One region of the Photobacterium sp. WH77 genome, then DNA from elsewhere that is predicted to be linked to it. Evidence: predicted binding sites of a transcription regulator. Region 1 holds the regulator's gene; the other holds the start of a gene.
The links. Region 1 encodes CRP, which controls carbon source genes, mostly activating them, when cyclic AMP is high. Its sites were predicted from a motif close to TGTGANNNNNNTCACA; they were not measured.
Positions count from the first base shown of each region.

Region 2: a site for CRP is predicted at 11,742-11,757, ahead of L6J37_RS07585 (CTP synthase). Genes of this name have one in related genera too.

Region 1 is NZ_JAKLTE010000007.1:6,285-21,256, forward strand. Features, by position in the region: gene fkpA (FKBP-type peptidyl-prolyl cis-trans isomerase) at 1-567, opposite strand, end outside; gene L6J37_RS09325 (WD40 repeat domain-containing protein) at 760-1,740, shown strand; gene L6J37_RS09330 (SlyX family protein) at 1,769-1,993, shown strand; gene slyD (peptidylprolyl isomerase) at 2,117-2,632, opposite strand; gene L6J37_RS09340 (YheV family putative zinc ribbon protein) at 2,719-2,928, opposite strand; gene kefB (glutathione-regulated potassium-efflux system protein KefB) at 2,974-4,779, opposite strand; gene kefG (glutathione-regulated potassium-efflux system ancillary protein KefG) at 4,769-5,344, opposite strand; gene L6J37_RS09355 (ABC transporter ATP-binding protein) at 5,586-7,514, shown strand; gene L6J37_RS09360 (TIGR02444 family protein) at 7,501-7,974, shown strand; gene L6J37_RS09365 (LysE family translocator) at 8,017-8,619, opposite strand; gene L6J37_RS09370 (aminotransferase-like domain-containing protein) at 8,749-10,149, shown strand; gene L6J37_RS09375 (hydrolase) at 10,161-11,132, shown strand; gene L6J37_RS09380 (phosphoribulokinase) at 11,171-12,040, opposite strand; gene L6J37_RS09385 (YheU family protein) at 12,168-12,389, opposite strand; gene L6J37_RS09390 (OsmC family protein) at 12,443-12,847, opposite strand; gene crp (cAMP-activated global transcriptional regulator CRP) at 13,122-13,754, shown strand; gene L6J37_RS09400 (hypothetical protein) at 13,936-14,145, shown strand; gene L6J37_RS09405 (DUF1338 domain-containing protein) at 14,216-14,972, opposite strand, start outside.
Region 2 is NZ_JAKLTE010000005.1:223,906-238,877, forward strand. Features, by position in the region: gene lepB (signal peptidase I) at 1-603, shown strand, start outside; gene rnc (ribonuclease III) at 614-1,288, shown strand; gene era (GTPase Era) at 1,285-2,190, shown strand; gene recO (DNA repair protein RecO) at 2,199-2,909, shown strand; gene pdxJ (pyridoxine 5'-phosphate synthase) at 2,906-3,637, shown strand; gene acpS (holo-ACP synthase) at 3,639-4,022, shown strand; gene barA (two-component sensor histidine kinase BarA) at 4,216-6,984, opposite strand; gene rlmD (23S rRNA (uracil(1939)-C(5))-methyltransferase RlmD) at 7,141-8,478, shown strand; gene relA (GTP diphosphokinase) at 8,553-10,778, shown strand; gene mazG (nucleoside triphosphate pyrophosphohydrolase) at 10,857-11,669, shown strand; gene L6J37_RS07585 (CTP synthase) at 11,839-13,479, shown strand; gene eno (phosphopyruvate hydratase) at 13,563-14,864, shown strand.

The sequences.
Region 1 (14,972 bases):
GTCAAATTCCGTGCCGTCAATCAGTGTACCGCTATAGTGCACTTGCACTGTATCGGTTGCTTTTGGCATCTCGCCGTTACCTTCAGTCTCAACCTGATACAGCAGGCCAGATTCGGTTTTCTTCACGCCTTCTTGTTTTTCGAAATCAGCACGGAAGTCATCACCGGCTTTGGTGTTTTTTTCAGCTTCTTCTTTGGCTTTGCTTGCCATCATGTCAGAGACACGCTGATCCAGATCCTGCAGCGCCTGCTGCGTTTCTTCCTGGCTCATACGGCTGTTACCGGCAAAGACATCGCTCACCCCAGCCAGTACATCTTCTTTTTTCAGATCCAGACCCAGCTCTTTTTGCTGTTCCAGGTTAGCTGACAGATATTGCGCCAGTGAAGCCCCGATAGCATAAGCCGCTTTCTGATCATCAGACTCGAATGCCTTTGCATCTGTCGCAGCCTGCTGCTCAACTGCCACTGGTTCAGCCGTCTCTGCCGGTGCTGACGTTTTCTCATCCTGACAGCCTACCGCCAGCAGAATTGTTGCTGCCAACACAGACATTTTTAGAACTGGTTTCAGAACTGGTTTCATGTATCTCTCCATTTATTCAGAGTCTAAGCTCTTAATTTTACGCAAGGTTCTACACAGCTATGTTAAAACCATGCCATATCAATATACTAATACCAACTATTTTCTTACCGTCATTCACTGCGTCGGACACAAATGCGTCACAGTCGGGACGCAATAGTCTTAAAACGGAAAGTACGATCCATGCGCCAATCATTTTTAGCAGCAACTTTCATTCTGGCACTCTTTACGCTGGCCGGTTGTGATATTTCCGGCCCGGAACGCCAGCGCTGGGATCTGGCCGCTGACGGTGCCACCACATTCAGCCTGAGCCGGGATGGCCGCTTTGCGCTATTTTATTCCGTCCAACAAGGTATCGTGCTCTGGGATCTACAGCAAAACAAAAAGTTAGCTGATTTAGGTTCTCAAGATCCACATCACACAACAGTGACAAACAGCGAGATATCCGACAATCAGCGATTTGCCATTACAGTAACCGCACAAAACTTTGCGGTATGGGATCTGGCCTGGGGTCAGGCACAGGGATTATGGTCTGTCTCTGACGGCATCATACGTGATGCGGCGATCGCCAATGACGGCAAACAGGTACTGCTGGCACTGTCAAACGGCAAAGCGCTGTTCGTCGACTTGGGCAACGGAAGACGACTGGAGTTCCTTGCCCACAGAGAAAAAGTCAATGCCGTCGCCCTCTCCCCCAACGGCCGTTATGCCCTTTCCGGTGGGGATGACAATCTGGCCTACCTCTGGGATACGGACAGCGGCCAGATTCTTTACCGGTTTGAGCACCCGACGCGAGTCAACCAGGTCGCGCTGCAGCGAGACGGCAAGCTGGCTTTCACCGCAGACAACGGTAACCAGGCGTTTCTCTGGGATTTGTCCGACGGCCATAAACAGTCGGCACTGGCCATTCGCCTGAGGCAGCAGAACTTTTCCAGTTCACGTTTTTCTGATGACGGCAGCTTTCTGGCAACAGGTACCCCTTCCAAACGGGTAGAGCTGTGGAACACTTCAACCGGCGAAAGAGAAGCTTACTGGAAAGCCGCTACACAAGAAAACGAGCGTCCGGGGTCGGCGGTGGTGTATGATGTCACCATCACACCAGACGGTGACGTTCGCTCAGGCAGCTCAGCCGGCATCGCCCAGGACTGGTATATCACTGACTGAACACAGTAAACAGCAGCCGACATTGACAATGACAGATATCGAACAAAAGCTACAGACTCAGATTGATGAGCTGGAAATGAAGCAGGCTTTTCAGGAACAGACCATTGAAGAGCTAAATAGTGCATTGACCCAGCAGCAGTTTCTGCTCGACAAACTGCTGGTACAGGTACGCTATTTAGCAGGCAAAGTGCAAGGCTCTCAGGCGTCCAATATCGCCAGTGAAAGTGAAGAGACCCCGCCACCGCATTACTGATGCCGCGCAGAAGGCACTGATGCCGCGCAGAAGGCACTGATGCCGCGCAGAAGGCACTGATAAACTGATGATACAAAAACGGGAAGCCTGAGCTTCCCGTTTTTGTCGTCATGACAAGATGGCTTAGTGGTTGCAGCAACCGCCATCATGGTCGTGATCGTGGTCATGACCGCCTTCCTGATGGATATGGCCGTGAGCAACCTCATCTTCGGTCGCCGCACGAGTAGCAACGATTTCAACGTTGAACGTCAACGTCTGACCCGCCAGCATGTGGTTACCGTCAACCACCACTTCATCACCATCCACTTCGGTCACTTCAACAGGGATAGGACCCTGATCCGTATCCGCCAGGAAGCGCATTCCCACAGTAATTTCATCCACACCCTGGAAGACTTCAGCCGGTACTCGCTGAACCATTTCTTCATGGTGTTCGCCATACGCGTCTTCTGGCGCCACAGTCACTTCGAACTTATCGCCAACTTCACGACCTTCCAGTGCATTTTCCAGACCAACGATCAGGTTGTTATGGCCATGCAGGTAATCAAGCGGCGCCTCAGTGGTTGACTCGTCAACAACGACGCCCTCTTCAGTTTTCACTTGATAAGCCAGGCTTACTACTGTGTCTTTAGCGACTTTCATGTTTACTCCGAATTTGAGCAGGGATTTAATCCGCCATCATACCGGATCTGCCCGCTATGACGCCAATTTTGTTCGTGCCGGCGATTTTACTCCGGCTTGAAAATGCCGATCACCTGTTCTGATGTCGAGCCCGCAACATGTTTGCTGTCTTCAACCGATTTAGGCAGGCGCGTATCGGTATGATGGCAAGCCACACACTCGACTTTCTCTACTTCATTTTCCAGCCACCAGCGAAGGGTGTCTTGCTGCTGGCACGCCGGGCATACCGCCCCGGCGATAAAACGTTTCTTACTCATGGTTCCTTTCCTGCTACTGCCAGGTTCTGTTAATCCGAGGGCCGGTCAGTCCCAGCCATTGTGTCGCTCACGTTCGCCCCGCATTTCCCGATCGAAGATCTCTTCCAGCTCTTTACGGGCTTCTCTGGCCCGGGTGGCTAAGTGGACATCTTCCGAATGCTGGGGTAACAAGTCCCGCAAGGCGGTGGTATCTAATTTGCGAAAATGTGCTTCTGCCCGTTTGGCTTTGTAGGGGTGCATACCCAGTGCAACCAGAGCCTGGCGCCCCAGATCCAGCGCGCCGGCAAAGGTCTCACGAGAAAACCTGTCCACCCCGTGGCTGAGCAACTGATGCGCTTCCACCCGGCTGCGGGCGCGTGCCAGTATTTTCAGGCGCGGGAAATGTTGCTGACAAAGGACAACCACCTGCATCACCTCTTCCGGATTGTCGGTACAGATAATGATAGCTTCTGCTTTTTCTGCGCCGGCCGCACGCAGTAAATCGAGCTGGCTGGCATCGCCATAATACACCTTATAGCCAAACTTACGCAGGAACTGAATCTGACTTGGATCCCGTTCTAATATAGTGACCCGGATTTTATTGGCAAACAGCAGCCTGCCGACGACCTGACCAAAACGGCCAAACCCGGTAATGATCACCCTGGGTTCGCGATCGATCACATCGGATTCTGGTTCATCACTGGCTTCAGCCTTAAAAGTACGTATGAACCATTTATCCTGCAAACGTAAGATCAAAGGCGTGGTCATCATAGACAGACTCACCACCACCAGTAAGAAACTGCTCAAATCCGCCTCTAACAACCCTTCGCTGCGTGCAGCAGTAAAGAGTACAAAAGCAAATTCACCGCCCTGACTGAGAATGGCCGCCATCTGGCTGCGCGACTTGGCCTGAATACCGAACAAGCGAGCCAGCAGATACAGGATTAAACCCTTAACCGTCACCAAAGCCACCACAGCCGCGAGAATTTGTAACGGGTATTCCAGCAGCAGGCCGAGATTGACCGCCATACCAACTGAGATAAAGAACAACCCGAGCAGCAGTCCTTTAAACGGCTCGATGGCGATTTCAAGCTCATGGCGGTATTCGCTTTCCGCCAGCAGCACCCCGGCCAGAAAGGTGCCAAGAGCCATAGACAGGCCGAGGATTTCCATGCCCAGTGCAATACCTATCACCAGCAGCAAAGCCGTGACGGTAAAGAGCTCACGCACCCCGGACATCACGACCCAGCGAAACAACGGTCGCAGGAGAAAATGGCCGCCGACCAGCAACACGGCTATGCCTGCCACCATGGCGGCCAAATCCAGCCAGGTGCCGCCATCGCTGCCTGCCAGCAGAGGCAACACCGCCAGCATAGGGATCACGGCGATATCCTGAAACAACAGCACAGCAAAGCCGGATTGCCCGGTTTGCGAGCCGCCTATGCCCTGCTCTTCAATGATCCGCAGTGCTATCGCGGTGGAAGATAACGCCAGCCCCATACCTATAACCAGAGCTACCCGCCAATCCACCGCTCCGACGAATTGCCCGCACAAGAGCACCAGAGAGGCAATCACTAAACTGGTCAGTACCACCTGACTGCCGCCTAAGCCCAAAATGGGTTGTCGCATCTGCCAGAGTTTGCTGGGGTTCAGTTCCAGTCCAATCAGAAACAGCAGCAGAACGACCCCGAACTCGGAAAAATGCAGCACTTCCTCCACATCATTGATCAGCCCCAGCCCCCAGGGACCAATGCCGATCCCGGCCAGCAGATAGCCCAAAACCGACCCCAGCCCGAGGCGCTGGGCAACAGGCACAGCCACAACGGCCGCCGCCAGAAACACCACACCGGCACTCAATACATCAGACGCCATAACGCTTCTCCCTGTCGGCCCCTGTCTCAGCCAATGGTGAGAGCAGCCACTCCCGGTACAACTGCGCATGTTCGCGCCGTTCAGCATCCGGCACCCGTCGTGCCCAGTGCAGCACCAGCGGCGGTATCCAGTGCATCTGGCACAGCTCGGCAGTGAGTTCAAACGGTTTCAGGATGTCGCCCACACTGCTGCGGTTATAACCATCCGGCGTGTAGGCTTCGGCTGCCCCGCCCGTAGTGATCACTGAACGCCAGTATTTGCCCTTGGTGGCCTTGCCATCCCCGTGGGCGAACCCTTTGCTGAGCACCACATCAATCCATTCCTTGAGCAGCGAAGGGCATGAGTACATATAAAGAGGGTGCTGAAAAACCAAAACATCATGCTGAGCCAGCAAGGCACGTTCATAAGTGATATCGATGAAAAAATCCGGGTACTTGCCGTACAGATCGTGAAATGTCACATGAGACAGGTTAGCCACTGTCGATAGCATGGCTTTATTGGCAACAGACGCATCGGGGTCCGGATGCGCGTAAATCAGCAGAATGCGTGGTGGGGCGTGCTCCATAGGCCTGGTCCTCATTTCCCTGAGTAACATCATGAGCATTAACGGGATGTCCCGGCTCTTGAAACATCATACCGAATTCTGACGCCAAAAGATCGCTTAATTCCTGAGATTTCAACAGCAAAATAATGCGCTGCCCGTTCCCGGGTCTTCGGCCTTGTTCGCAGTTAACCGAGGTTTAGTATAGACTGCCGCACCAGAAACCTATTTGTTGTGGAGCGGCAACAGCCGGTAGTAACAGGCGATGATCACTTTTTCTGATATTCAATTACTCAGGGGCGGAAATGTCCTTTTAGATCAGGCAACTGCCACTATTCATCCTGGCGATAAAGTCGGGCTGGTGGGCAAGAATGGCTGTGGCAAATCCACCCTGTTTTCGCTGATCAAAAACGAGCTGACCGTCGATGCCGGACAACATTCTGTTCCATCGCACTGGGAACTGGCCTGGGTAGCACAGGAAACACCGGCTTTAGAACGCACCGCACTGGATTATGTGATTGACGGTGACCGGGAATACCGCCAGCTGGAGCAGGCACTGCAGGCGGCAGAACAGGCCGATGACGGCAACAAAGTAGCCCTGCTGCACGACAAGCTCGACGCCATTGGCGGTTACAGCATCAAAGCCCGGGCATCCGAGCTGCTCGATGGCCTGGGCTTTTCGCAAGCCCAGATGGAGTGGAACCTGACGCAGTTTTCCGGTGGCTGGCGGATGCGCCTTAATCTTGCCCAGGCTCTGCTGTGCCGTTCCGATTTACTGCTGCTTGATGAGCCGACTAACCACCTGGATCTGGATGCCGTGCTGTGGCTGGAAAAATGGCTGCAGAATTACCGGGGCACCCTGGTATTGATTTCGCACGACCGCGATTTTCTCGATCCTGTGGTCGGGCGCATTATTCATGTCGAAAACCAGCGTCTGAACGAATACACAGGCAACTACTCATCGTTTGAAAACCAGCGGGCGGAAAAACTGGTTCTGCAACAGTCGATGTATCAGAAGCAGCAAAAGCAAATGTCGCACATGCAGTCCTATATCGATCGCTTCCGCTATAAAGCCAGCAAGGCCCGGCAGGCACAAAGCCGGATCAAGGCGCTGGAGCGGCTGGAAAAAGTGCTGCCGGCCCAGTTCGACAACCCGTTCAACTTTGAATTCCGCGAGCCGGACTCGCTGCCTAACCCGATTATGATGATGGATCAGGTCGCGGCCGGTTATAGTGACACCCCCATTCTGGATAAGATCCGCCTTAATCTGGTACCGGGCAGCCGGATTGGTCTGCTGGGCCGTAACGGTGCCGGTAAATCCACCCTGATCAAATTACTCTCAGGTGAACTGGCGGTACAGGCCGGCGAGCTGACGTACTCGCAAGGGGTGAAAATTGGTTATTTTGCCCAGCACCAGCTGGAAACCCTGCGTCTGGATGAAACCCCGCTCCAGCACATGAACCGCCTGGCCCCTGAGGCAACAGAACAGCAACTGCGCGACTACCTCGGCAGTTTTGGCTTCAAAGGCGACAAGGCACTGGATCTGGTCGGCCCCTTTTCAGGGGGAGAAAAAGCCCGCCTGGTACTGGCACTGATCGTGTGGCAACGCCCGAACCTGCTGCTGCTTGATGAACCGACCAACCACCTGGATCTCGACATGCGCCAGGCGCTGACGCTGGCCCTGCAGTCCTTTGAAGGGGCGATGGTCATCGTCAGCCACGACCGCTATCTGCTGCGCGCGACCACAGACGATTTGTATCTGGTGCATGACAGAAAAGTCGAACCGTTCGACGGCGATCTCAATGATTACCACAAGTGGCTGGCAGAGCAGCAGCGCAGTGAGCGCCGCGAGCAGCAAGCCAGTAAGCCGGACACCGCCAGCAAAGACAACAGTGCCGCTTCACGCAAAGAGCTGAAACGCCTGGAAGCTGAGTTCCGCAAACAAACCGCACCACTGCGCAAGCAGGTTGACAAACTGGAAGCGAAGATGGAAAAGCTCAGCCAGTCACTGGCGACAGCGGAAGCCGCCTTGTCTGATGCCAGCATCTATGAAGCGGACAACAAAGCGCGACTGAACCAGACCTTGCTTGACCAGAGTCAGGCCAAAGCTGCACTGGAAGAGGTTGAGATGGAATGGATGGAACTGCATGAGCAGTTGGAAAGTATGGAACAGGAATTCAATGTCAAATTCTGAACACACCACACGTCAGCCTTTTCAGCCTGATCAGTTCTGGCGTTTCTGTCTGCAGCACTACAGCCTGGGCGGCGTCAGTCAGGCCTGCCTGCAACTTCAGGACGATTTCCGTGGCAACGTTAATCTGGCCCTGTTACTGCTCTGGCTCGACAGCCAGCAGTACTCATTGTCAGAGACAGAAATCCGCCAGCTGGATAAAGCACTGGCCGCGAGCGACAGCCAGCTCAAAGCCTACCGCCAGTTGCGCCGCGCGCTGAAACCTCAGCTGGATCAGCCTGGTTATCAGCAGATGCTGGACTTTGAGCTGCTGCTGGAACAAAGCCAGCAACAGGATCTGATTCGCTGTCTGAACCATCAGGCGCAGCAGGCCAGAGCCGCGTTGCCGCCGCCAGCCGACAACCTGGGCCAGTACTGCCAGCATCTGAATGCCGCCAGCCTGACAGCAGCGATTCGCGGCTGACCACCGTGGTGAAAGCAGTATGATCAAGGCAGCCCGGCTGCCTTACCATATCATCACCACACAACCTGCGGTCAGCGCTCCCATCACCAGATTGAATATCCGTCTGGCTTTCGGCTGGTTCAGCCAGCGGCCAATCATGGTGCCAAATCCGGCCCAGAGTGAGACGCAGGGAAAGCCCACCACAAAGAAAATCAGGGCGACCGCCGCCGCTGACAGCCAGTACCCATCCCCGTTCATGGTAAAGGTACTGATCGCGGTCACCGACATCATCCAGGCTTTAGGGTTAACATACTGGAACAGAGCCGCCGCGAGAAAAGGCATAGGTCTGGCGTCATTGCCTTCAGCCTGAACCCTGCCCCCGGAAGAGGCAATCTTCCAGGCCAGATACAGCAAATAGCCACTGCCCAGCCAGCGCAGGGCTTCATGCAGCACAGGGTATCGCACAAAAAGCACCCCCAGCCCAGCCGCTACCAGCAGAATCATACTCACCAGCCCCCCGCCAATGCCCAGCATGTGCGGCACAGTGCGCCAGTAACCAAAATTAGCCCCTGAGGCCGTCACCATCATATTGTTCGGCCCGGGTGTCCCGGTCATAGTGGCCGCAAATGCGGCCAGAGACATCAAAAATTGCCATTCCAGGTTCATCTGCCACTCCGTGATTCACGCCTTATTGTACCGATACAATTCCAACTTTCACTTGCTTTAACCACGCCAAAGCGGTCAAAATGCAGACTACCAAGGGTGTAATTTGCGATCAAAGGATTTATTGTCACCATGACAATCGAGATCATTCAGCAAGATTTCTTCGAAAGGTGTGACGATGGGCTGCCAAAATACCGTCGCCTGGCCGAAACCATGGCACATCTGATTGAATCCGGCCTGCTGACAGCTGGCAGCAAGCTGCCGACGCACAGAGCCATGGCCGATAAACTGCAGGTGACGGTCGGGACCATTACCCGCGCCTATGCCGAAGCCGAACGCCGGGGGCTGGTGGAAGCCAGGGTGGGAGCCGGCACTTATGTCTGCCAGAGTAACCGTCCGGGCTGGGTATTCAGTTACCCCTCTCAGGCACCCGATGAGTGCAATTTTGGCTATAACATCCCGCCTTATCTCGACAGATCAGCGCCGCTGGCACAGGCCATGCAGACACTCGCACAGCAAGCGGATCAGCTCAACCACCTGATGCTGTATCAGGATCCGCAAGGGTTGAGCGAACACAGAGACGTGATTTGCCACTGGCTCAACCGCCATGGCATTCTGCTCGACCCGGCGCGTATGCATTTCACCTCCGGCGCGCAGCATGCCATTCAGCTGGTGCTGTCTGTGTTCTGCCGCAGCGGCGATACTCTGCTGACCGAGCAAGTGGTCTATCCCGGCTTTCTCGGGCTGGCCCGTCAGATGCAGCTTAATGTCAAAGCGGTGGAAATGGATCAGCAAGGCCTGATACCCGAGAGTCTGGATACCGCCTGTCGCCTGTATCAGCCGCGGATGCTTTACTGCACGCCTACCCTGCAAAATCCGACAACGGCAGTCATGAGCCGGGAAAGGCGCGAAGCGATTCTGGCGGTGTGCCGCCGCCATCAAGTACTGGTGATTGAAGATGATGTCAATGGCCTGCTGCCTGTCGACGCCCCGCCGCCGATGGTCAACCTCGACAGTGAGCAGGTGATCCACTTCGGCAGCCTGTCTAAATGCCTCGCCCCTGGTTTACGACTGGGTTATATCCAGGTGCCGGGCAAACATCAGGACAGACTGAACACGGCGCTGCACCATCACTGCCTGATGATCAGCCCGCTGCTCAGTGCTCTGGCCTGCGAGCTGATCCACCGGGGCGATGCCGATCGGCTGCTGACCGCGATCCGGGAAGACATAGCCCAGCGAAAATTGTTGCTCGACCGCTATCTGCACTCTTATCACATTCAGCATCACGCGCAGAGCTTCCATGCCTGGCTCACCTTGCCGGATAACTGGCGGTTGAGTGATTTTGTCGCCGCAGCGCAAGCCAGAGAGGTGATAGTCAAATCGGCTGAGCTGTTTACGCCGCCGGGCAGCACCATACCCCAGGCTGTGCGTCTGGCCATCAGCGCGCCGCACAATCATGATAAACTGGAACAAGGTCTGGCAATCCTTGCTGAGCTGCTGGCTCAGGAGCCATACCCTGATTTTCCGCTGTGAGAGAGAAACTGATGCATCATTTTGAGCCCGCCGCTGGCCTGCGTAACGCCCATATACAAACCATTCTGCCGCGGATTATCCGTCGTCAGGCCCGGTTCGAGCCGCTGACAGAGCGGATTCAGACCCCGGATGATGATTTTCTCGATCTGGTCTGGACCGGCACACCGTCTCACCATCCGGCGCACAAGCCTGTCATGATCCTCTTTCACGGCCTGGAAGGCAGTTTTCGCAGCCCTTACGCCCACAGCCTGCTGTTTGCCGCCAAACAGCAGGGATGGCTGGGGGTGATGATGCATTTTCGCGGCTGCAGCGGCGAAATTAACCGTCAGGCGAGAAGCTATCATTCGGGGGAAACCTCAGACGCCACCTTTTTTATCCGCCTCCTGCGTGAGCGCTTTCCCCACAATCCCCTGCTGGCAGTCGGTGTCTCGCTGGGCGGGAACATGCTGGTCAATTATCTTGCCGAAACCGGCGCCGCGTCGGAACTCACTGCCGCTCAGGTCATCTCACCGCCCTTGGATCTGGCGGCCTGCTCTGACCGGATACAGCAAGGGTTTTCGCGTGTCTATCAGCGCTACCTGCTGGGCTCTATGAAAAAAAATGTGCTGAAAAAAATGGCGTCATTACCGGATACTCTGCCATTTCAGGCCGATCAGATTACATCGCTACGCTCGCTGCGCCAGTTTGACGATGCCGTCACCGCACCTTTGCATGGTTTCAGCAATGCCGAGGATTACTACCTGCGCTGCAGCGGACTGGGCAAACTGGCCCTGGTCACGACGCCGTTGCGGGTGATTCATGCCGCCGACGATCCCTTTATGACCAAGGCCGTGATACCCAGACAACCGCTGCCGCCGCACATTGACTATCACCTGACCCGGCATGGCGGCCACGTAGGATTTATCAGCGGCAGTTGGCGGGCGCCGAGCTTCTGGCTGGATCACACAGTGCCGGCCTGGTTCAGGGACAAACTGGGGGCATAACAAAACAACGCCTGCAAGCAGGCGTTGTTTTGTCAGTATTAACCTATCTTACCTGTGTCAATTAACTGCTGGATGAGTGGCCGCATGATCAGCTCCATCGCAAAGCTCATTTTACCGCCCGGCACCACCAGGGTATTGTGGCGCGACATAAACGATCCCTGAATCATCGCCAGCAGATACGGAAAATCCACGTTTTTGATGCCGCGAAAACGGATCACCACAAAACTCTCGTCCAGACTGGGGATCGCTTTGGCACTGACAGGGTTCGAAGTATCCACCGTCGGCACACGCTGAAAGTTGATATGGGTACGGGAGAACTGTGGCGTGATGTAATTCAGGTAATCATCCATCGAGCGAACAATGGACTCCATCACCGCCTCGCGGGAATGGCCGCGATCCCGGGTATCACGGACGATTTTCTGAATCCACTCCAGGTTAACAATAGGCACCATGCCAATCAGCAGATCCACATGCTGTGCCACGTTGACATCACCGTCCACCACACCGCCATGAAGCCCTTCATAAAACAGCAGGTCGGTATTTTCCGGCAAATCCTGCCAGGGGGTGAATGTGCCCGGCATCTGGTTATACGGCACGGCCTCGTCAAAGGTGTGCAGGTAACGGCGAAACTTGCCGCTGCCGTCTTCGCCATACTGGCGGAAAAAGTTGCCCAACTGAGCAAAGTCGTTGGCCTGCGGGCCAAAATAACTGATATGACGGCCTTGCTCTTTGGCTTTACGGATCTCCACATCCATTTCAGGACGGGTGAACCGGTGGAAACTGTCCCCTTCCAGCCAGGCCGCATGAATGTTCAACATGTTAAACATTTTACGGAAGGCTTCTGAGGTGGTGGACGTTCCTGCTCCGGAGGAACCTGTTACTGCAATGATCGGGTGTTTTGCAGACATGACATACCTTGTCGTTAATCCTAACGGAATCAGTTAGTAACAGGGCCAGAGAAAGCAGTCAAGTTTCACGGGCCCGTTCATCGGCGTCAGCTTCCGTTTTCTGCTGCCGCTTTTCATTATGGCAGCTTTATTCTGCGCTCAGTGAACGGCGCAGTTTAATATCAACCGTCTCATGGAGTTCAGAGAACATAATCACGGCCTCGCCGCTGTCCAGTTGCTGTCTGACTCTGGCGACTTTCTGCTCCAGACTCAGCTCGCGTTCGCCATAGTCCGTGCCTTCGCGCAGAACAAAGTGTTCTATCAAATTATCGAGTGTCTCGGGATCCAATTCTTGCCAGGGGATGATCATACTACTCACCGAAAAATAAGGGGGAAAACCGGCACGGCTTTCCCGAAACACCATTAAGCGGCGACGATTTCATAAGAATGTGTCAGCGTGACACCTTTGCCCAGCATCAGGCACACAGAGCAATATTTTTCCAGCGAATCACCGACCGCTTTGGCCACCAGCGCTTCATCAAGATCATGGCCTGTCACCACGAAATGCAGATTGACCGAGGTAAAATAACGCGGTGCCTGCTCGCGGCGCTCTGAGGTCATGTTTGCTTCGCAGGCCGTGATGGCCTGGCCGGCACTTTTCAGGCCGTCGACCACATCGACGGAGCTGCAACCGCCCGCTGCCATCAGCACCAGTTCCATCGGACTCGGTGCCGTATTGCCGCCGTTGCCGTCCATGACCACACTGTGGCCCGAGTTTGACTGGCCGACAAAAGTCAAACCTTCTACCCATTTAACACGTGATTGCATGCGATGCTCCTTACTACTCAAACCCGCATTTAAAAACTAAGTCACAACTGTGTGATCATGTGCACAGTAAAGCGTCCAAAATGTGCATTTATCGTCACCCAATATCAAGCAATGCGTGTCGAAAAAAGTTAAACTCTTGGACTGAATGTTCACATGCGCTTGCAGCCCAGCCGTTGACTGAATATCCTAGTTGGCAAACAATGATATTGTTATACCCAACCCCAATTCAAGGAATGACGTTGTTGGGCAACACACTGCAGAGGAAGTTAGTAATATGGTTCCAGGTAAACCGCAAACAGATCCAACCTTGGAGTGGTTCCTTTCTCATTGCCACATTCATAAGTACCCTTCAAAGAGTACACTGATCCATGCTGGCGAGAAAGCAGAGACCCTCTACTACATCGTTAAAGGCTCCGTTGCCGTTCTTATCAAGGACGAAGAAGGCAAAGAGATGATTCTGTCCTACCTCAACCAGGGCGACTTCATCGGTGAGCTTGGCCTGTTTGAAGAAGGCCAGGAGCGTACTGCCTGGGTTCGTGCAAAAACACCATGTGAAGTGGCAGAGATTTCCTTTAAGAAATTCCGTCAGCTGATCCAGGTCAACCCGGATATTCTGATGCGACTGTCTGCTCAGATGGCTCGCCGTCTGCAAGTCACCAGCCAGAAAGTTGGCGACCTGGCGTTCCTGGATGTTACCGGTCGTATTGCCCAGACACTGCTGAATCTGGCCAAACAACCTGATGCCATGACCCACCCGGACGGCATGCAGATCAAAATCACCCGTCAGGAAATCGGCCAGATCGTAGGCTGTTCCCGTGAAACCGTTGGCCGCATCCTCAAGATGCTGGAAGAGCAGAACCTGATTTCTGCCCACGGCAAAACCATAGTGGTTTACGGCACTCGCTGATCACTCAGCTGTGATGCAGCCAATGTGAGTATAAGAAAAGCCGCCAGTGCGGCTTTTCTTGCATTTGCACACCCTCCCCCGGCTTTGCATCGTGTTCCTCTAGTCACCTCACAGTTTTTCAGTTGCCTTCCTCATTCCTATTGCTACATTTGGCATATCAGTTTTATGTGGATGCAGCGATATGGATATCGAACGTTTTGCCCCGAATGCGCAGCACAGCCAGGTGCCAACCCGCCCTGTGGTCACTATGGGCCGCTTCCTCACAGCATCAGTGGAAATGACAGGGTTTCAGTCACCCCGTCAGTTACTGGAACAGGAAGCCGGTCTGCACGCCGGGATCCTGAGTCGTGACAACGATGCCTGGGTGCTGCCTTTGGATCAGCAGCACTGACACCAACAGCCTGACCTAAAAAAACAGCGACCAAAGGCCGCTGTTTAAGGTGTTTTTCAGTCAGGCTGAATCACATATTGGTACTTTCGAAGATTTTGTCGGCTGACGCTTCGACAAAGCCCGGATAGAGTTCCCCGTCTGCCTGATGGTAGCGCTTGGCGAACTCATAAAAACCACCGGGAATTGTGCGAACACCGTCGGTGAAGGACACATCAACACGGTCAGCCATAGTGGATGACTGCTCCAGCATCACTGCCGGATTGCCTTTCACTTCGCCGCCGGCTTCATTAATGCTGAACCCGTTGTGGCGCAGCAAGCTGTTAACCGCCGCCACTTCCGTGAACTGCTCCAGCTGATTGACGCTTACCGTAAAGTGATTGGCGCCGTAACCGTGAGCGGCCACCCAGCCGGCATACTCGCTTTCCGCGGCCAGCATTTCATAGGTCGCAAAATCCAGCTCCCACAAACGGCCGTTATAGAGGAAAGACGCATCATCCATTGCACCGTCAGGGATCTGCTTTACCAGCGCACGCACCGTGTTCTGCAGTTGTGCAGAGCACTGACCAACCAGCAGTTCACTGATAAACACTTTCGGGGCAGCCGGATTCGGGTGCTCGAAGTGCTCCGCGTACAGTTTCTTCTGCTCGAAATGGTAGGTGCCGCACGGCTTGTAGCCAATGGCGATAAAAGGTGCAGCCAGAACATCCAGACTGACACCAGGCAGATTAAAGGTACGCAACGCAATATGATCATTCTGCAGAGGCTCTTCCTCTGTCAGCAGATCGTGTACCTGCGCCGCCGACGGACAAAGACGGGTAGTAAAGTCC
Region 2 (14,972 bases), on a different contig from region 1:
GATTTCATCCTGGTTGAAAAATTTGCTTATGGTCTGCGCGATCCTGTATTTCGTCATAAACTGGTGGAAACCGGCGAACCTGAACGTGGAGACATTGCTGTCTTTAAATACCCGGTAAACCCTAATGTTGATTACATTAAGCGCGTTGTGGGATTGCCGGGCGATTTAGTTCGCTATAGTGACAATAAGCAGATCTGTATTGCACCTAAAGGCACCACAGAATGTAAACCTGTCATGATGAGTCAGATGCACGACAGTGATTTTGTTCAGAACCGAACCCGGCTGATCCAGTTTACTGAGCAGCTTGGTGAGGCGAAACATGACATTCTGATCCATCCGCTAAGACCGAATCAGACGTTTGATTATCAACCGCGTCCCGGGCTGGCTGAGTGGGTGGTACCTGAAGGTCACTACTTTGTGATGGGTGACAATCGTGATAACAGTGCGGACAGCCGCTACTGGGGATTCGTGCCGGAAGCAAATCTGGTTGGCAAGGCGGTCGGGATCTGGATCAGCTTTGAATTTGAACGAAGTGCCGATAGTGTACTTCCCTCTTGGATTCCTACCGGTGTGCGCTTCAGCCGCATCGGAGGCATAGACTGATCGGGAAAAAATGACATCTCCTGTACAAAGACTCCAGCGTAAGCTGGGACACGAATTTAAGAACAGCGAATTACTGACCCTGGCGCTGACACACAGAAGCGCCAACGGGACGCACAACGAGCGTCTGGAGTTCCTGGGTGACTCTATCCTGAGCTTTGTGATTGCCGATGAGCTATACCATCGCTTCCCTAAAGTTGACGAAGGCGATATGAGCCGGATGCGCGCCACTCTGGTCCGGGGTAAAACGCTGGCCGAATTAGGCCGCGAATTCGAGCTGGGTGACCATCTGTTGCTGGGGCCGGGCGAACTGAAAAGCGGCGGTTATCGCCGCGATTCCATTCTGGCTGACTGTGTCGAAGCCATTATTGGGGCAATTTACCTCGACAGTGATATCGAATGTGTCCGCCATATCGTTTTGAGCTGGTATCAGAGTCGTCTGGACACCATACAACCCGGTATAAACCAGAAAGACCCGAAAACCCGTCTGCAGGAATGCCTTCAGGGGCGTCGTTTGCCGCTTCCGGCATATACTGTAACTAAGGTACAGGGTGAAGCACACAATCAGGAATTCACTGTACAGTGCGACGTCTCGGGGCTGGATAACCCTGTGGTTGGTAAAGGCGGTAGTCGGCGCAAGGCTGAGCAGGCTGCGGCAGAACTGGCATTGAAGCAGTTAGAATCATGACAGATAAAACACATTGTGGCTTTATTGCCATCGTTGGCCGTCCGAATGTCGGTAAATCAACACTGCTTAACCGTCTGGTCGGGCAGAAGTTGTCGATCACCTCGCGTAAACCGCAGACCACCCGCCACCGTATCATGGGCGTGGATACCCGAGACGGTTATCAGGCTGTGTATGTGGATACCCCCGGGCTGCATATCGAGGAAAAGCGCACCATTAACCGCCTGATGAACCGTGCGGCCAGCAGCTCGCTGACCGATGTTGAACTGGTGCTGTTTCTGGTGGACGGCACCATGTGGACACCGGACGATGAAATGGTGCTTAACAAGCTGGCGAAAAGCGGCCTGCCTGTGGTGCTGCTGGTCAACAAAGTCGATAACGTTAAAATGAAGTACGATCTGTTCCCGCATATGCAGGAGCTGGCGAAAAAAATGGACTTCAAAGCTATCGTGCCGATTGCTGCCAAGCATGGTACCGGTATTGAGGATGTTGAAAAGATAGTCCGCGGTTGTTTGCCGGAAGGGGAGTATTACTTCCCGGAAGAGTACGTGACAGATCGCTCTCAGCGTTTTATGGCCTCGGAAATTATCCGTGAAAAGCTGATGCGTTTTACCGGCGAAGAATTGCCGTACTCTGTGACCGTTGATATAGAGCGTTTTGACTATAATCCGGAAACCGATGGCTTTGATATCAACGGTCTGATTCTGGTTGAGCGTAAAGGCCAGAAGAAGATGGTGATAGGCAAAGGTGGCGAGAAAATCAAAACCATTGGCCGCGAAGCCCGTCTCGACATGGAAGATTTGTTCGAGCGCAAGGTGTACCTTGAACTGTGGGTGAAAGTGAAATCCGGTTGGGCTGATGACGAACGCGCCCTGCGTAGTCTTGGCTATATCGACGATCTTTAAGGACAGCGATGGAAGGGTTGCAGCGCTGTTTTGTTCTGCACTCTCGTCACTACAGCGAGACGAGCCTGATCCTGGATGTCTTCAGTGAAGAGTCCGGTCGGATCACCCTAATAGCGAAAGGTGCCCGTCGTAAGCGCTCCAATCTCAAAGGAGCGCTTCAGCCATTTACCCCCCTATTCATCAAATGGACTGGCCGCGGCACTATGCCGGTTCTGACTCACGCCGAACCTATCAGTATCGGGCTGCCCATGCGCAGCTATATCCTGTATTCCGCCTTGTATGTGAACGAGATTCTGGCTCGGGTACTGGAAGTTCAGACGCCTTATCCTGCCTTGTTTCTTGATTATCTCAATGTGCTGAGAGAGCTTGCTCAGGCGGAAAATCCCGAACCCGCACTACGCCGCTTTGAACTGGCGCTGCTGGATCACTTGGGTTACGGTGTGGACTTTCTTCATTGTGCCGGCAGCGGGCTGCCGGTTGACGATGAAATGACGTATAACTACCGGGAGCAAAGAGGTTTTATTGCTTCTATGGTTGCCGGCCAGCTGACGTTTACCGGACGGCAACTGAAAGCCATTGCCGCCCGGCATTTTGAATCCCAGGATCAGCTCAGGGCAGCAAAGCGCTTTACACGCATGGCCCTGAAACCGTATCTTGGCAGCAAACCATTAAAAAGCAGGGAATTGTTTGTCCCTAGAGGAAGGAGTACCGCTACATGAAGAATATACTGCTCGGCGTCAATATCGACCACGTTGCGACTTTACGTAATGCCCGCGGCACCCGGTACCCGGATCCGGTGCATGCGGCCGAAGTGGCAGAACGCGCAGGCGCTGATGGTATTACCATTCATTTACGCGAAGACCGTCGTCATATTACTGACCGCGATGTCCGCATTCTGCGCGACACCATTCAGACGCGTATGAATCTGGAAATGGCAGTGACCGATGAGATGGTGCAGATAGCGCTGGATACCCAACCTGAGTTCGTCTGCCTGGTGCCGGAAAAACGAGAAGAGCTGACCACTGAAGGCGGCCTGGATGTGGTGGGTCAACTGGACAAAGTGAAAGCAGCGACCGAGAAACTGAGCTCGGCGGGTATTTTGGTTTCTCTGTTCATTGATGCGGATCGCGCGCAAATCGATGCCGCTGTGGCTTGTGGTGCGCCTTATATCGAGCTGCATACCGGCCATTACGCCGATGCAGCAACGGACACAGAGCAACAGGCCGAGCTGAAGAAAATTGCTGCTGCGGCCAGTTATGCCCATGATCAGGGTATCAAAGTCAATGCAGGCCACGGGCTGACCTATCACAATGTCAAACCCATTGCGGCCCTACCTGAGATTTACGAGCTCAATATTGGTCATGCCATTATCGGCCGTGCCGTGTTTGACGGCCTGCATAAAGCCGTGGCAGACATGAAAGCCGTGATGCTGGAAGCACGCTGGTAACATGGCTATTGTCGGATTGGGGACAGACATTGCTGAAATTGCCCGTGTCGAACATGTACTCGCCCGTGCCGGCGAGACGTTTGCCCGGCGGGTACTGACACCTGAAGAGTTAACCATTTTCAGTCAGCATAAGCAGGCAGGTCGCTATCTGGCTAAGCGTTTTGCCGTAAAAGAAGCGGCCGCCAAAGCGCTGGGAACAGGCATAGCCTGCGGTGTCTCGTTTCAGGATTTTACCGTCACCAATAACGAACGCGGCAAGCCAGAGTTGGCATTGGCCGGTAAAGCGGCCGAGCTGGCCGCGCAGATGGCGGTCCGCCATATTCACCTGACCATTGCCGATGAAAAACACTATGCAGTGGCAACCGTGATCCTGGAGTCGGGCTGAAAGCGCAATCAGTCTGCCGGAGATAAAGAAAGGGAAACGTTGTTTCCCTTTTTTTGACGAAAAAATGGGAGGAGTGAACAAGATTTGACGTAAGAGCCTCAAAGGTGGTGGCTGGTATTGGCATGTCACTCACCTGCCGGCTGCCAAAAGCATGAAACAAAGCAGAAAGGTCATCCTTTCTGCTTGATGGGTGTTACTGCCGGTAAGCCTGCGATGCCCTGACCACATTGTTCATTTCGTCGATTAGCTCGAACAGTTCCGGTTCCAGCTCGGTGGCTGAACTCCCGGCTTTGAGCTGGGTTTCCAGGGTGTAGCAGAGGTTTTTCAGCCTTGGCACGCCACTGTAGGCGCAACTGCCATGCAGTTTGTGGATGGACGGCCACAGGTCAATGTCTTTGCCGTCCAGCACTTCATTGACCAGCATTTCCACTTCGGGCATAAAATCGAGCAGCATCTGCAACATGTCACGGGCCAGGTCTTCTTTGCCTGCGGCTTGTTTCAGCGCCAGATCCCAGTCCCAGCTGACGTTATTATTCACTGTATCAGGTTTAACGGATGGCGCTGCGGAAGCCACGGCAGGTGCTGAACTGTTGCTCTGCGGCTGCGGAATCCATTTGGCCAGCATCTGCTGCAAAATCTGTTCTTCAATGGGCTTGGTCAGGTAATCGTCCATACCAGCACGAAGCAAGCGTTCACGTTCGCCAGCCATCGCATGGGCTGTGACCGCGATGACGGGCGTATGGCTGTTCAGCGTGGTTTCATGAATCGCCTCACAGGCTCTGACGCCGTCCATCTCAGGCATCTGAATATCCATGAAGACTAAATCAAAGGCTTTCTGCTGCGCGTAATCCACGGCTTTACGGCCGCCGGTGGCGGTAATCACGGTTTCTACCCGTTCACTGAGCAGGGCGGCGATCAGTTTCAGGTTGGCCGGGTTGTCATCAACCGCCATAACGGTGAGCGGCAGCAGGGCATCGTTCGTGACAGCCAGTGGCAGTGGTTCGGGCTCTTCCTGATGATCTGTCTGGCCAATCAAGGCATCAAACAGTTTACGCCGGGCCAGCGGTTTACCCAGACAAGCCGTCACACCGGCACTGAGTAAGCGTTCCGACAAGGCCAGCTCTGTGGTGGGCAAGCACACTAAAACTTTGTCGGCCAGTTGCTCGGCTTTAAAGACTTTATCCAGAATCGTTGCCAGCGGTGGCTGTTCGCCCGGTGACAGGCAGAGCAGGGCAAAGTCGTGATGTTCGACATCGTCCTCCGGCATGTCGGCCCGGTAGGTCACATCCAGCCCGGCTTGCAGCAGGCGTTGCTGCAGCACGTTGGCTGCCTGCAGGTTGGGTTCGATCAGCAGCAGGTGGCGGTTTTTCAGTTCACTGGTATCGATAGGCTGAGATACCGGCAGGTCAGTTTTGGTCAGTTTGAGGGTGAACCAGAACGTCGAGCCCTGGTGCAGGCGACTGGTCAGGCTGATCTCGCCGCCCATCTGAGTAACCAGTTTCTGGGTGATCACCAGCCCCAGCCCGGTTCCGCCATAGCGGCGTGAAATGCTGGCATCAGCCTGGCTGAAGGCCTGGAATAATTGTGCTTGCTGGCGCTCCGAAATCCCAATCCCGGTATCACGGACCATGAATTGCAATTCGAGGCTCTCATCGCGATCGGCTTTGAGCTCCACGGCTATGTCTATGTTGCCGCGCTCGGTAAATTTCACAGAGTTACCGATCAGATTAGTCAGCACTTGCTGAATACGCAGCGGATCGCCAATCAGACCGGTAGGAATACGCTGATCAACCCGCAGTGTCAGCTCCAGGCCTTTCTCGTGGGCGCTGGGTGCCAGCAAACGCATGACTTCATCCAGCGAGTCGGTGAAGTCGAACGGAATGTTTTCCAGCAGCAGCTTACCGGCTTCCAGTTTGGAAAAGTCCAGGATGTCATTGATGATGGTCAGCAGATTGTTGGCGGATTTTTCTATCGTTAGCAGGTAATCGTGCTGGCTGGCACTGAGCCGGGTTTTGAGCATCTGGCGGGTAAAGCCGATGACGCCGTTCAGCGGTGTGCGCAGTTCGTGGGACATATTGGCCAGAAATTCGGATTTGACCCGGGCAGCTTCCTGAGCGCGTTTCTTGGCAATATCCAGCTCAACGTTCTGTATTTCCAGCTGCTCAAGGGTTTCACGCAGATCGGACGTGGCCTGATCGATGCTTTGCTGCATTTCGATATGGTAGTCAGACAGCGAAATGGCCATGGCATTGATACCGTTTTTCAGGTTATCCAGCTCACCCAGCAATTCACCTTCAATCCGGATATCGAGATGCCCGCGGCGAATTCTGTCTACGACGCTGATCATGTGCGAAATCGGGCGGGTGACATCCCGCATCAGGCGATAGGCAAACAATCCCGACAGGATCAGGCCCAGCAGCAAGACCATCAGCGCAGTAAAGACTTCCTGATACTGCTGCAGCCGCAGGGGGCTCATGTCCATTTCAATGGCGATGTAACCCAGCGCCCTGGCCTGAAACCCGGGTGCGGACAGGTTACTTTGCTGTGCTTCTGTCAGTATAGGGGCCCGCATGATCATGGTGCTGTCATTGATGATGATGTCAGGAAGGAAGGGGATCGGCTGATCATCGGGAAACATCAGCGCCTCAAAATTCCGATGGAAATTTGAGGTCACAAACAGCTCATTATTGCCGTCAAATACCGCGATACTGCGTACAATATCGGAATGCTTGCGATGGGCATAACTGATGATGCGTCTGACCGCTTCACGGTTATGATCTGCCATGCCGTATTCGGTGGCAATCGCCAGCGGCTCTATGATGCTGGTGCCGGTTGCAATCAGCTGATGCTCCAGATCACGGTAGCGGCTCAATGTGAAAAATGCGCTCAATAGCAGGCCAATGATCAGGGTTGGTGCTAATGTCAGGGTGAAAACCCGGGCGCGAAGTCCGTATTTGGTCATGGTTACAAGAATTCGATTCTGTGGGAGAATTGCTGTCTATGCTGGTCACGCAAGCATGTTCCAGCCCTTAGCTTAATGAATCTTTACCGTAGCGACAATTGAAGTCGATCCGGCGTTGCCTTGAAAAGGCGACAGAACACCGTGAGTTACAACATTATGGCACGCTTTTTTAAGCCGACTAAACGAATTGTCAGCGACACCAAACACAAAGAAGTGACGGTTTCACGTCTGGACCATCTGGGATCAGGTATCGCCCATCTCGATCGCAAACCGGTTTTTATTCCGGGATTGCTGCCTGGCGAACGTGCGCTGGTGCAGCTCACTGACAATAAAAAACACTATGCCCGGGCTAAAGTCATCAAACGACTGACTGACAGCCCTGAGCGCATTACACCTCAGTGTTCTGTCTATGACCAGTGTGGTGGGTGTAACTTGCAACATCTCTCTCATTCTGCCCAGGTATCGGCCAAGCGCCAGTCTCTGGGGGAGTTGATGGCGAAGTTTGCCTTGGGTGGTGACAATGAGACTGCAACGGCATTAGTGCAGGACGAACCTGTTACAGGTGAAGAGTGGCAGTACAGGCGAAGCGCGCGTTTCAGCCTTAGGTTTGAATCCGGCAAAGGGCTGTGTTTCGGTTTTCGCCAAGAGCAGAGCAAAGAGATTGTTGATATTGAGCATTGCCCGGTACTGGCGGCTTCGCTGAATGCTCTGCTGCCGCCTTTGCGTGAATTACTGGCGCAATTGCAGGGCCGCCGGAACCTGGGGCACGTCGAACTGGTCGAAGCCGATAATGGCCCTGTAGTCCTTATCCGGCATCTCAAGCCTTTTTCTGGCCAGGATATGACGAGCATTCAGCAATTTGCTGACAGTCATCATGTTATGCTTTTCCTGGCGCCGGAACCTGATGAAGTGATCCAGCTGGCCGGTGATACGCCCTGCTATGCCGTGAATGGTTTGACACTGCAGTTCTCGCCTAAAGATTTCATTCAGGTGAACCGGACGGTGAATACCCGAATGATAGAACAGGCGCTGGACTGGCTGGATATTCAGCCGCAGGACAGAGTGCTGGATCTTTTCTGTGGCCTGGGTAACTTCAGTTTACCGCTGGCTCAGAAAGCACAGCAAGTCGTCGGTGTCGAAGGGGTGGATGAGATGGTGCGCCGAGCCAGTACCAATGCGGCGCTGAATAAGCTGGCGAATACGGCTTTTTATCAGGGCAATCTTGAACAGGGTATTGAGACGTTCAGCTGGGCCAGCAAAGGTTTCGACAAAGTATTGCTGGATCCGGCACGCGCGGGTGCTGCCGGGGTAATGAAAGAAGTGGCAGCGCTATCACCCAGCCGGATTTTATATGTCTCCTGCAATCCGTCCACACTGGCGCGGGACAGTCAGGTATTGTTGCAACAGGGCTATCAGTTGCAACGGCTGGGAATGCTGGATATGTTTCCCCATACGGGGCACTTAGAATCTATGGCACTGTTTATCCGAACCTGATGCCAGGCTGAGCCGGCAAAGGCCGCAGGGAGTAACAGAAAGCCATCCGTAATAACGCTATACAGGACAGAATCATGGTCGCAGTTCGCGGTGCGCATTTGAAGGAAAACGCAAAATTTGAGTTGGTACCCTGGGTAGAGAGTCTGCTGCAGGATGCTAAAACCTCGGACCGTCTGCTCCAAACCTATCAGCGCTGTGAAGCGCATCTGGACAACAAGGAAGCGGCCGGTCAGTTACTGTGGCGTGGCCGGGAAATGGTTGAAATCCTGGTGATGCTCAGTATGGATACCGACACCCTGGTGGCGGCCCTGCTGTTCCCGCTTGTTGAAGGTGGCTTCTACAAGAGTGATGACATCAAAGAGGAATACGGCCAGACCATTCTGCAAATGGTCAAGGGCGTTAAGCAGATGGCGGCAATCAGCCAGTTGAATGCCATCAAAGAAGGCGCGGCACAATCGGCACAGGTCGATAATATTCGCCGCATGCTGCTTTCTATGGTGGATGACTTCCGCTGCGTGGTGATCAAACTGGCCGAGCGCATCTGTAATCTGCGCGAGGTGAAGGACGAGCCGGATAATGTTCGTCGTGCCGCGGCGCGGGAGTGTTCCAATATCTATGCCCCGCTGGCAAACCGTTTGGGTATCGGTCAGCTTAAGTGGGAAATCGAAGATTACGCGTTTCGCTACAAACACCCGGATACCTATAAGCAGATCGCCAGACAGCTGTCTGAGCGCCGTATCGACCGGGAGCACTACATCGACCATTTCGTTAAGGATCTGGATGAGTCGATGAAAGCGTCGAATATCAAGGCGGAGGTGCATGGGCGGCCTAAGCATATCTACAGCATCTGGCGCAAAATGCAGAAAAAGAATCTCGCCTTTGATGAGCTGTTTGATGTGCGAGCGGTGCGTATTATCGCGGATCAGCTTCAGGACTGCTATGCGGCACTGGGGGTGGTGCATACCAAATACCGCCATCTGCCCAAAGAGTTCGATGATTATGTGGCCAACCCCAAACCCAACGGTTATCAGTCGATCCACACTGTGGTGATCGGCCCGGAAGGCAAAGCTATTGAGATCCAGATCCGCACCAAGCAGATGCACGAAGAATCCGAGCTGGGGGTGGCCGCGCACTGGAAATACAAAGAATCCGGCACCTCTGCCGGCGCTCACTCTGCCTATGATGAGAAAATCAACTGGCTGCGTAAGCTGCTGGCCTGGCAGGAAGAAATGTCCGACTCTGGCGAAATGCTCGAAGAGCTGCGCAGTCAGGTCTTCGATGACAGAGTCTATGCCTTCACCCCGAAAGGGGATGTGGTCGATCTGCCCTTGAATGCTACTCCGCTCGATTTTGCCTATCACATTCACTCTGAAGTTGGTCACCGCTGTATCGGGGCCAAAGTGGAAGGGCGAATTGTGCCTTTCACCTATCACCTGCAAATGGGCGATCAGGTTGAAATCATCACCCAGAAAGAGCCGAATCCGTCGCGTGACTGGCTGAATCCGAACCTGGGCTTTGTCAATTCAAGCCGGGCACGAGCCAAGGTGCATGCCTGGTTCCGTAAGCAAGACAGAGATAAAAACATCACGGCTGGCCGGGAAATTCTGGAGCAGGAGCTGCATAAAATCGGCGCCACCATGAAAGATGCTGAGTCCTATGCCCTGAAGCGCTTTAACGTGAACTCGACCGATGAGCTGTTCGCCGGTATCGGTAGCGGTGATCTGCGTATCAATCAGGTGATTAACCACATCAATGCGCTGGTGAACAAGCCCACGGCTGAAGAAGAAGATCAGCAGTTGTTGGAGCGTTTAACCGAGGCGGGCAGCAAAGCCAGCCAGAAAAAACCGCAGCGCGATGCTGTGGTGGTGGAAGGGGTGGATAACCTGATGACCCACCTGGCGCGTTGCTGCCAGCCCATTCCCGGTGATGACATAGTCGGCTTTGTGACACAGGGGCGGGGGATTTCGGTTCACCGCAGCGACTGTGAACAGCTGGAAGAACTGCGTCATGTGGCGCCGCAGCGGATCATTCATACTGTCTGGGGCGGAAGCTTTGCCGGGCGCTACACGCTGACCGTCAGGGTAACCGCTTCTGAGCGTAACGGCCTGATTAAAGATCTGACCAACACCATGCACAATGAAAAGGTCAAAGTGGCCGGCGTGAAAAGCCGGATCGATTTCAAAAAGCAGATGGCGATCATGGATTTCGATATTGAGCTGACTGATCTCGACAGTCTGGGCAGACTGATCCTCCGCCTGGAGCAGGTGAAAGATGTCTTTGAAGCCAGACGACTGCACTGATCTCATCCTATCGACAAAACGGGCTCCGGCCCGTTTTGTGCCCAATAACAACCTGACACAGAGCACAGGATAACCATCATGAGCGATAAGCCCATCAACACCTTACTTTCCATCATGACGCAGCTGCGCGACCCGCAGCGGGGTTGCCCCTGGGATCTCAAACAGGATTTTGCCTCTATCGTGCCCCACACGCTGGAGGAAGCCTATGAAGTGGCAGATGCCATCGCTGAAGAGAGCTGGGATGATGTGAAGGAAGAATTGGGCGATTTGTTATTTCAGGTAATCTTCTACAGCCAGTTGGCGAAAGAAAAAAGCTTGTTTGATTTTGATGATGTGGTCGGCGCGATCAATCACAAACTGATTCGTCGCCATCCTCATGTTTTTGCAGATAAAGATTTCGCCGATGAAGCAGCAATACATGCGAACTGGGAAGCGGAAAAGGCCAAAGAGCGTGCAGAAAAAGGGCAGGATGACAGTATTCTGGCTAATATCCCTAAGGCAATGCCTGCTTTGAACCGGGCCGATAAAATCCAGAAACGCTGCGCCCAGCTGGGTTTCGACTGGCCAACGCTGGGGCCGGTCGTTGACAAAGTGCAGGAAGAAATCGATGAAGTGATGGAAGAAGCCCATCAGGCGGTACCCAGTCAGGAACGCATCGAAGAGGAGATCGGGGATCTGCTGTTTGCTGTTGTTAACCTGAGCCGGCACCTGAAAGTGAAACCGGAAATGGCCTTGCACAAAGCGAACCGTAAGTTCGAGCGCCGGTTTCGCGAAGTGGAACGTTGTGTGCTGGAACAGGGCAAGTCGATTGACGCATGTTCACTGGATGAGCTGGATGCCGAGTGGGAAAACGTTAAGCGCAAGGAAAAGTCTGATTCAGCATCAAAGTGAGCACTAACCCGTAAGCAGACTTTCCATCAAGGATACCGGGCTTGATTTGGAACAAAAAGCGTCTGGGTTTACTGTGATAGTTTTCACGTTGTGGCAATAAAATGTGTCTGGTATACTAATTTCCCGTCCAGATACTTTTTATCCTCTACACCAATCTTCCAGGTTAAACATGACAACGAATTACATTTTTGTGACGGGCGGTGTTGTATCCTCCCTAGGTAAAGGTATTGCTGCAGCCTCACTGGCGGCCATCTTAGAGGCCCGTGGTCTGAAAGTGACCATGATGAAGCTAGACCCTTACATTAACGTTGATCCCGGCACCATGAGCCCGATTCAACACGGTGAAGTATTCGTTACGGAAGACGGTGCAGAGACCGACCTTGACCTTGGTCACTATGAGCGTTTTATCCGTACCAAGATGACCAAGCGCAACAACTTTACCGCTGGCCGTGTCTATGAAGACGTGCTGCGTAAAGAGCGTCGCGGTGACTATCTGGGTGCGACCATTCAGGTCATCCCTCATATTACTAACGCTATCAAAGAGCGTGTGATTGCCGGTGCAGAAGGCCACGACGTTGCTATCGTCGAAGTGGGCGGTACTGTTGGTGATATCGAGTCCCTGCCATTTATGGAAGCAATTCGCCAACTGGGCGTGCAGCTGGGCCGTGAGCGTGCAATGTTTATGCACCTGACTCTGGTGCCTTACCTGGCCGCGGCCGGCGAAGTGAAAACCAAGCCTACTCAGCACTCAGTCAAAGAACTGCTGTCTATCGGTATTCAGCCGGATGTGCTGATCTGCCGTTCTGACCGTATGATTCCGGCCAATGAGCGAGCCAAGATTGCCTTGTTCTGTAACGTGCCGGAAAAAGCTGTTATCTCAATGAAAGACGTTGACTCCATCTACAAGATCCCTCAGCTGATCAAGTCGCAGGGTCTGGATGAACTGGTTTGTCAGCGCTTTGGTATTACCGCCCCGGAAGCCGATCTGAGCGAGTGGGAGCGCGTTATCTATGAAGATGCCAATCCTACAGGTGAAGTCACTATCGGTATGGTCGGTAAATACACCGAACTGCCGGATGCATATAAGTCAGTCAACGAAGCACTGAAGCACGCTGGCCTGAAAAACCGCTTGTCTGTGACCATCAAGTACGTAGATTCACAGGATGTTGAATCCAAAGGCGTAGAAATGCTGGCAGGTCTGGATGCGATTCTGGTACCGGGCGGTTTCGGTGGTCGTGGTGTTGAAGGCAAGATCATGACAGCGCAATATGCGCGTGAAAACAAAATTCCATATCTGGGCATCTGTCTGGGCATGCAAGTCGCACTGATCGAATTTGCGCGGAACGTGGCAGGTCTGAGCGGTGCACACTCAACGGAATTTGATGCCAAATCACCGTATCCTGTGGTGGGCCTGATCACTGAATGGGTCGACAGCGAAGGTAACGTTGAAGAGCGCACAGAAGAGTCGGATCTGGGCGGCACTATGCGCCTGGGCTCTCAGCTGTGCCATCTGGAAGAGAGCAGCAAAGCCCGTGAAATGTACGGCAGTGCAACAATTCACGAGCGCCACCGTCACCGTTACGAAGTGAACAACAACCTGCTGCCTCAGCTGAAAGAAGCGGGCCTGAAAATCTCCGGCCTGTCTGCTGACAAGAAGTTGGTAGAGATTATCGAAGTGCCGAATCACCCTTGGTTTGTGGCGGCTCAGTTCCACCCTGAGTTCACCTCAACACCTCGCGATGGCCATCCTTTGTTTGAAGGGTTCGTCAAAGCGGCTGGTCAGCACCAGCGTGGTGAGTTCGAAGAGTAATCAGTTACAAACAGCTGTTGCACATGGAGTGCGGCAGCTTTTTTTTCGCTTTTTTAAATCAAAATAAAGCAAGAGGAAACACTATGTCTAAGATCGTTAAAGTTTTGGGTCGTGAAATCATCGACTCACGCGGTAACCCGACAGTGGAAGCTGAAGTCCACCTGGAAGGTGGTTTTGTTGGTATGGCTGCGGCACCATCTGGTGCATCAACGGGTTCCCGCGAAGCTCTGGAGCTGCGTGACGGCGACAAATCTCGTTTCCTTGGCAAAGGTGTACTGAAAGCCGTTGAAGCGGTTAACGGTCCTATTGCTCAGGCGCTGGTTGGTAAAGACGCGAAAAGCCAAGCGGACATCGACCAAATCATGATCGACCTGGACGGTACTGAAAACAAATCTAAGTTTGGTGCTAACGCTATCCTGGCTGTCTCTCTGGCGAACGCAAAAGCAGCCGCGGCAGCAAAAGGCATGCCTCTGTACGAGCACATTGCTGAACTGAACGGCACTCCGGGCAAGTTCTCTATGCCTCTGCCAATGATGAACATCATCAACGGTGGTGAGCACGCTGACAACAACGTAGACATCCAGGAATTCATGATCCAGCCAGTAGGTGCTAAAACACTGAAAGAAGGTCTGCGTATCGGTGCTGAAGTGTTCCATAACCTGGCAAAAGTACTGAAAGCCAAAGGTCTGAGCACAGCCGTTGGTGATGAAGGTGGTTTCGCACCAAACCTGGAATCTAACGCTGCGGCACTGGCTGCTATCAAAGAAGCTGTTGAAGCGGCTGGCTATGTACTGGGTAAAGACGTCACGCTGGCGATGGACTGTGCGGCTTCTGAGTTTTACGACAAAGAAGCAGGCAACTACAACATGAAAGGCGAAGGCAAAATCTTCACGTCTGAAGAGTTTAACTTCTACCTGCAGGATCTGGCGAACCAGTACCCAATCGTGTCTATCGAAGACGGTCTGGACGAGTCTGACTGGGATGGCTTCAAGCACCAGACAGAACTGCTGGGTGATAAACTGCAACTGGTGGGCGACGACCTGTTCGTGACTAACACCAAGATCCTGAAAGAAGGTATCGACAAAGGTATCGCTAACTCTATCCTGATCAAGTTCAACCAGATCGGTTCTCTGACTGAAACGCTGGCTGCTATCAAGATGGCTAAAGATGCCGGTTACACCGCCGTTATCTCTCACCGTTCTGGTGAAACTGAAGATGCAACGATTGCTGATCTGGCCGTTGGTACTGCCGCAGGTCAAATCAAGACAGGTTCTATGAGCCGTTCTGACCGTGTTGCTAAGTACAACCAGCTGATCCGTATCGAGGAAGCGCTGGGCGAGAAAGCACCGTATAACGGTCTGAAAGAAGTGAAAGGTCAGGCATAAGTCTGAAGCTTCACTTTTGTCACTTTGAGTGACCCCGGATGATAAGCCGCTCAACAGAGCGGCTTTTTTCTGTCCGAATGGCGGGTCCGGAACTGGTCACATACGGCG